DNA from 2 places in the Cupriavidus sp. 291-E7 genome. Region 2 is predicted to be linked to the other one. Evidence: predicted binding sites of a transcription regulator. Region 2 holds the regulator's gene; the other holds the start of a gene.
What was found. The regulator FliA, encoded in region 2, starts transcription of late flagellar genes. The targets are predictions, from matches to a motif close to CTAAAGTTTNNNNNNNNNNNGCCGNTA.

Region 1: a site for FliA is predicted at 1,817-1,843, ahead of fliD (flagellar filament capping protein FliD). Genes of this name have one in related genera too.

The regions. Positions count from the first base shown of each region.
Region 1 covers NZ_JBYOJV010000001.1:293,191-296,598, forward strand. Annotated here, with positions in the region: gene AC3FLX_RS01345 (acyl-CoA dehydrogenase family protein) at 1-888, shown strand, start outside; gene AC3FLX_RS01350 (hypothetical protein) at 961-1,281, opposite strand; gene fliD (flagellar filament capping protein FliD) at 1,974-3,408, shown strand, end outside.
Region 2 covers NZ_JBYOJV010000006.1:263,648-267,055, forward strand. Annotated here, with positions in the region: gene AC3FLX_RS13365 (DUF3237 domain-containing protein) at 1-298, shown strand, start outside; gene AC3FLX_RS13370 (MarR family winged helix-turn-helix transcriptional regulator) at 301-798, shown strand; gene AC3FLX_RS13375 (flagellar protein FlhE) at 1,050-1,508, opposite strand; gene AC3FLX_RS13380 (RNA polymerase sigma factor FliA) at 1,508-2,224, opposite strand; gene AC3FLX_RS13385 (MinD/ParA family ATP-binding protein) at 2,331-3,143, opposite strand; gene flhF (flagellar biosynthesis GTPase FlhF) at 3,156-3,408, opposite strand, start outside.

The DNA of each region.
Region 1 (3,408 bases), on a different contig from region 2:
GTGCAGGCCGGCAATTTCGGCGCGATTCGCGTACTGGCCGAGTACGGCTCGCCCGGCCAGAAGGCGCGATGGCTGGCACCGCTGCTGCGCGGCGAGACGCTGATCTCGGTCGGCATGACCGAACCCGAGGCCGGCTCGGCCGTCACGGAACTGAAGACCAGCGCCACGCCCGATGGCGACGGCTATCGCATCAACGGCACCAAGATCTTCACGACGCACGGCCCGCATGCCGATGTGATCCTGGCTTATGTGCGCTTTGGCCCCGGCGTGGGTGGCATTGGCTCGGTGCTGATCGATACCAAGGCGCCAGGCGTGCGCATCGGCCAGAAGTCCCGCTTCATGTCGGGCGAGGAATGGGCGCAGATCTATTTCGAGGACGTCTACGTGGCGCCCGAGGATGTGTTGCTGGGCGAGGGCGGCTTCAAGAAACAGATCGCGGGCTTTAACGTCGAGCGTATGGGTAACACGGCACGCTCGCTGGCACTGGGGCGCTATGCGTACGAAGTGGCGCGCCAGTGGGCGCTCCAGCGCAAGCAGTTCGGCCGGCTGCTGTGCGAATTCCAGGGGCTGCAATGGAAGTTCGCCGAGATGAAGATGAAGCTCGATGCCGGCCAGCTGCTGCTGTACCGTGCCGCGAGTAATGCGGACAGTGGCCTGCCGTCCGCCGAGGAAACCGCCATCGCCAAGGCGTTCTGCAACCAGGCCGGTTTCGACATCGCCAACGAGGCGCTGCAGGTGATGGGCGGCATGGGTTACAGCCAGGAAGAACTGGTCGAATACTGCCAGCGGCGCTGCCGTGGCTGGATGATCGCGGGCGGCTCGATCGAAATTCTGAAGAACCGCATCGCCGAATCGGTATTCGACCGGACGTTCTCGCAACGGCCCTGATATCAGGCGGCTTCGGCCGCCATGCCTTGCAAGCGCTCAGGGCGTTCGTGCGGTAGATGCGCTGGCGACGCTTCAGTCGTCGTCATGCCAGCGGCGCCACTCGCGCTCGCGCCAGCGTTGTTCGCGGCGCCATTCGCGTTCGCGCCAGCGCTGCTCGCGCCAGCCTTCGTAGTAGCCATAGCCGGGCTGCACCACCACCGGGCGCGGTGCGACCACTACGGGACGCGGTGCCACATAGACCGGTGCTGGCTCGTAGTAGACCGGTGCCGGCGGTGGCGCGGCAACGTATGCCGGAATGCCGATGCCGACATCGACGTTGACGCGCGCCTGTGCCGCGCCGGAAGCCGCCAGGGCGGAAAGACCGATCAGACTTGCGATGAGGAATCTGGACATGGTGAGCACCTCTTTGGCTCGGTTTGCTGCGTGGGTGCCGATAGTAACGGCGCCCCGGCATGTCCGTTGACCCTCTCGCAAGCGTCTTTGTAAGCTGTTGTATCGAATGTCTTGCCATTCGCGGCCTGCTGGCTGGTCGCGTCCTCATCGCCTTCACCCGCCGGGCGTTCGCCTGGTGTCCTGCCCGGTTGCGAGTGTTCCTGCTGAAGGGCATGGCCCGAGGTCTCGTCATCGACCAGCCCGTTTTCCCTTGCCAGAGATCTTTACTTCGATCGTGCCCTCGCGGTGATCGGACGCTTCCTGCACCGACTGGTTGTTACGTACGGATGCATCTTCCAGTGCGGTCGTGGCGTGCTCCGGTTCGAGTCTTAATGGGAAATTAAAAAAGGCGGTAACGAGCGTGGAGCGTGCCGCAACGTTCTGACCACGGATCGAACGCCGGCCCGACGGGTGTCTGACCTGGCGATTCGGGGCGGCTGGATGGGCCGCGTGTCCAATATCCCTTCAAATGTGAGTCATACGACGCTTAAGGTAACTTAAGTCCCTTTGTGTATCGTCTTTGTATCGAGTTCGTATCAAAAAGCCTAAAGAACCACTTTTCGGCGACGTAAACATGGATGTCAAGACATTCGGGCGACGCAGCGCCTGGATGACATTCCAAAAGAAGCGAACAAGAACAAGGGCACACACGCATGGCATCCGTTACCTCCCTCGGGGTGGGATCGAACCTCGAACTGTCCACGCTGCTGGACAAACTCGCCACCGCCGAGCGCGCGCCGCTGGACGCGCTGGAAAAGCAGCACGGCGCCTATCAGACCCGTCTGAGCGCGTACGGCACGGTCAAGAGCATGCTCACCGCCTTCCAGGCCACGGCCAAGGCGCTGATGAACAAGGACACGTTCGGCGCGGTCAAGGCCAGCGTGGGCAATGGCGACGTCCTGTCCGTAACCACCGGCGCCAATGCGGTGCCGGGGGACCTGAGCGTCAACGTGACGCGGCTGGCGCAGGTCCAGTCGCTGGCCGGCAACGGCTTTGCCAAGCAGGACGTGCAGATCGGCTCGGGCACGCTGTCTTTCGAGTTCGGCACCACCACGGGCTGGGACGAAGCGTCGGGTACCTACATCAATCCGGCGTTCACGGCCAACGCGGCCACGGGCACGGCGCCCAACCCGCGCACGGTGACGATCGATCCGGGCAAGGGATCGCTGCAGGACATCCGCGATGCCATCAACAAGGCCGGCATCGGCGTCAAGGCCAGCATCATCAACGATGGCAGCGCCACGCCGTACCGCCTGATCCTGACGTCGGAAAAGACCGGCGAGACGATGAGCATGCGCGTGACCGGCTCGTCGCCGGAACTGCAGGGCCTGGCGGGCTATGACCCGACCACGCCCGGCGCGAACGCAATGAAGGAAACCCTGCGCGCCACCAACGCCGCGCTGACGGTCAATGGCATCGCCATCACAAGCACCAGCAATACCGTGGTGGATGCGGCGCAGGGCGTGACGATGACGCTCAAGAAGACCGGCACGACGTCGATGTCGCTGACGCAGGACAGCGAGAGCATCAAGAACGCGGTGCAGGCGATGGTGACCGCGTACAACAACATCCAGTCGACGGTGAAGTCGCTGTCGCAGTTCGACACCAAGGCCAAGACCAAGGGCGCGCTCAACGGCGACAGCTCGATTCGCGGTATTCAGTCGACGCTGCGCGGCGTGCTGAACACGCCCGAAACCGGCATGCCCGCCAAGGCGCCGACGATGCTGGCCGCGATCGGCGTGTCCATGCAGAAGGACGGCACGATGGCGATCGACAACAAGAAGCTGGACGCCGCGCTGAAGGACAACCTGCGGGACGTGACGCAGCTGTTCGCGGGTGACGGCACCACTGGCGGCTTTGGCCGCCGGCTCTCCGATGCCGTGGATCGCATGAACGGAGAAACCGGCCCGATCGGCGCCGTCACCGCCGGCATCGAGCGCAGCATGAAGGACGTGGAACGGCGCTACGAAGCGATGGAAGTGCGCGTCAACGCGACCATCGAACGCTATCGCAAGCAGTTCACCCAGCTTGACCTGGTCGTGGCGCAAATGAACAGCACCCGCAACTACCTGACCCAGCAGTTTCAGG
Region 2 (3,408 bases):
CCATCACGACGGCGGCGACGACGTGACCACTGCCGATATTGAGGCCCGTTACGTACTGGAAACTGATGATGGCGCGCGCATCTACATCGTCAATGCCGGCGTGCGCAGTGGCGCCACGGCAGTGATCGCGCGACTGAACCGGGGGGAGCAGGTCGACCCTTCGGAGATCTACTTTCGTACCGCCCCGCGTTTTGAAACGGCCGCGCCACAGTACCGCTGGCTCATGCAGCATTTGTTCGTGGCATCGGGCGCCCGCTATCCGGATCGCGTGGTGCTGCGCTATTTCCTGGTCAGATGAACATGGCATCACCACGCAAGCCGCGCGAAACACTCGCGCCGGACCCCAACGGCGGCCACTTCGATCCGCATCTGCCGAATATCGACTATGGCGTGCTCGACTCGCTGATCGGGTACGCCATCCGTCGTGCGCAGATCCGCGTCTATGAGGACTTTGTGGCATCGCTGGCGGCGTGGAACATCACACCGCCGCGCTTTTCCGCGTTGCAGATCATCGCCCGTAATCCCGATCTGAAGCTGACCGACCTTGCGCAGATTCTCGGCATCGCCCGGTCCGGGGCAGTCTTGCTGGTCGATGCGCTGGAGGCAATGGGGCTGGTCAAGCGCCTCCCGTCGCCAACCGACCGGCGCGCGTTCGGGCTGGCGTTGACGGATGCCGGACGCAAGACGCTGAAGCAAGTCACGGCTGCCGTATGCGCGCACGATGCGCGGATTGCCGCAGGGTTGTCGGCGGACGAGCAAACCGTGCTGAAGGGATTGCTGGAAAAACTGGGGCGGTAGCGTTGGGGGCGCTTGCCCTCTCCCCCAGCCCCTCTCCCATTTCATGGGCGAGGGGAGCAACCCAATAGCAATTTGAACCACCGAGGGTGTTCTCCCCTCTCCCGCTTGCGGGAGAGGGGCCGGGGGAGAGGGCAAGCGGCTCCGCATGCGACAAATCAGCAAGCAGAACCTCAACGCCCTGATAACGCAAAGAGAACGATTGCCTTGCCCTTCCGTGCATCACCTGACGTGCAAAAACTCAGCACACAGCATCAGCGATAGCTGACGGTTACCTCGTTGCTGCGGCCCTGGAGCATCGGCGTCATGCCGCCCTGGCCGGGGATGCGATAGGCGAAAACGAAGCCCTTGGTGGCATCGTCGCCGACGAAGGCGTCGGTTTTGCCCTCGGCGCCGGGCAACAGCACGCAGCGATCCGCATTGCACAGATACGCCTGCAGGTCCACGGGTGGCGGGCGGGTGAAGCTGTAGCGCCAACGTACCGACGTGATCCGGCCCAGCGCTTGCGGCATCGTCGCCAGCGGCACCACGGGTTCGGACAGCGCCCGCTGGCCCTTGCTCACGATCTGCGGCCCGACGGACGATGCCGTCCATGCAAAGCGCGAACCCGTAAGCTCGTAGGTGGCTTTCGTGAAGACGGGCGCGGGCGTCTGCGCATGCGACGCCACGGTCCCCGTCACGCACAGCACGGCCAGGACCAGGGCGCGCCGCATCACAGCATTCCGCGCAGTTGTGTGCGCAGGCGCCCAATGGCCTGGCTGCGGATCTGGCACACGCGCGATTCGGTCACTTCCAGCACGGCGCCGATTTCACGCAGATTCAGCTCCTGGTCGTAACAGAGCGACAGCACGAGCTTCTCGCGCTCCGGCAACTTGTCGATGGCGCGGATCAGCGCGTCGCGCATGCCGGACTCCATCAGCACGGTCAGCGGATTGGCATCGTCGGTCACGCCCAGGTGCCGATCCAGAAAATCCTCTTCGCCCGAGCGCTCGAAATCTTCATAGTGCAGCAGCTGGCAGCCGTAGACCTCGTTCAGCAGCTCCTGGTATTCCTCGAGCGGCATCTCGAGTTCCTTGGCCACTTCGGAGTCGATCGGCGTACGGCCGAGCTTCTGTTCCAGCTGGCGCTGCGTGCGCTCGATCTTGCGCGTGAACTGGCGCAGGCTGCGCGATTGCCAGTCGTTGGCGCGCACCTCGTCCAGCATGGCGCCACGGATGCGCTGGCTCGCATAGGTCTCGAACCGCGCGCCATGATTGTCTTCATAGCGTTTGGCGGCATCGAGCAGGCCGATCATGCCGGCCTGTATCAGGTCGTCGATCTGCACGCTGGCGGGCAGCTTGGCCGCCAGCTGGAGCGCAATGCGGCGCACCAGTGACGCGTGTGACTTGACCACGTCCGCCTGCTCGAGCTTTCCCTGAATCGTATACATGGTGGAACTCTCGTTAAATGCTTACAGTTAGCGCCAGCGCCGGAGAGGCTGAAATCGGCTGCTGGCAGGCTGAGTTTCCGGTCCTGTCGAGACTTCTTGTTCTTGCTTATGCGGGAACGGCCGAGGCCATTCCCAGGGACGATGCTTCGCGCAGCGGCCATGCGCCGATACCACTGGCGACGTGCCGCAACGCTCCGGTCGCCGCGGCGGCGGGGTACGCCTCCACCACACACCGCCCCAACTGGAGCGCACGCGCCACCAGCGGATCCATCGGCAGGTACCCTGCCAGGCTGGCCTCCACGCCCAGGTACTGGCTCGCCGTGCGGGCCAGGTTGCGCGCGAGCGCCGTGACCGTCCCCTCCGCGGCCGCCATATTGACGACCAGCTGGAAATGACGGCATGCGTATTCGTGATGCAGCCGCTTGATGCAGGCATAGGCGGCGGTGATCGACGTGGCCTCCGGGCGCATGACGATCACAAAGTTGTGAGCCACGCCGGCCAGCGGCGTCAATGCGCCGGTGATGTCGCGGCGCGCATCCACCAGCACGGAACGAACGTCTGGCAGCCGCGACGACATCGCGCGCTCGTCAGGCAACGCACCAACCAGCGCCGGCCCCGCCTGCAGCACGGCAATACCCGTGGCGGGCCGCGTGCCAACCGCGGTGCCGAACGCCACGCGACCATCGAGCACATCGGCCAGCGTGGCGACGGGACTGGCGCCGGCCAGCCGCATGGCGCGCGCGCCGTACTGATCTTCGTCCACCAGCAGCACGCGTTCGCCCTGCATCGCCAGCGCATTGGCCAGGCCCAGCGCCACCGTGGTGGTGCCGACGCCCTGTTCCGCGCCAACCACCGCAATGCGCCGCGTGACGCGCGGCGCCAGCAGGCGGCGCAGGCTTTCGGCCTGATCGGAGCCCATCAGGTTCAAGGCTTACTCCCCAGCGGCCGCAAGCTGCGGCACGGCATCGATGGCGGCCATCGCCTGCATTGCGGAGGTGGCCGATCCCGACGTTTCGTCCATCATGGACGGTGCCGGCGCCATGCTGCGGCCCGGATAGTTCTCAAGCACGTCCAGCAGCGCCAGCAGGCGGCCCATGCCTTCGTTGAGCACGGCACCTGCCACCGGTGCATTGACGCGCGCCGAAGCACGGCCGGCCAGACGCGACAGGAATGCCGGTGCGGTC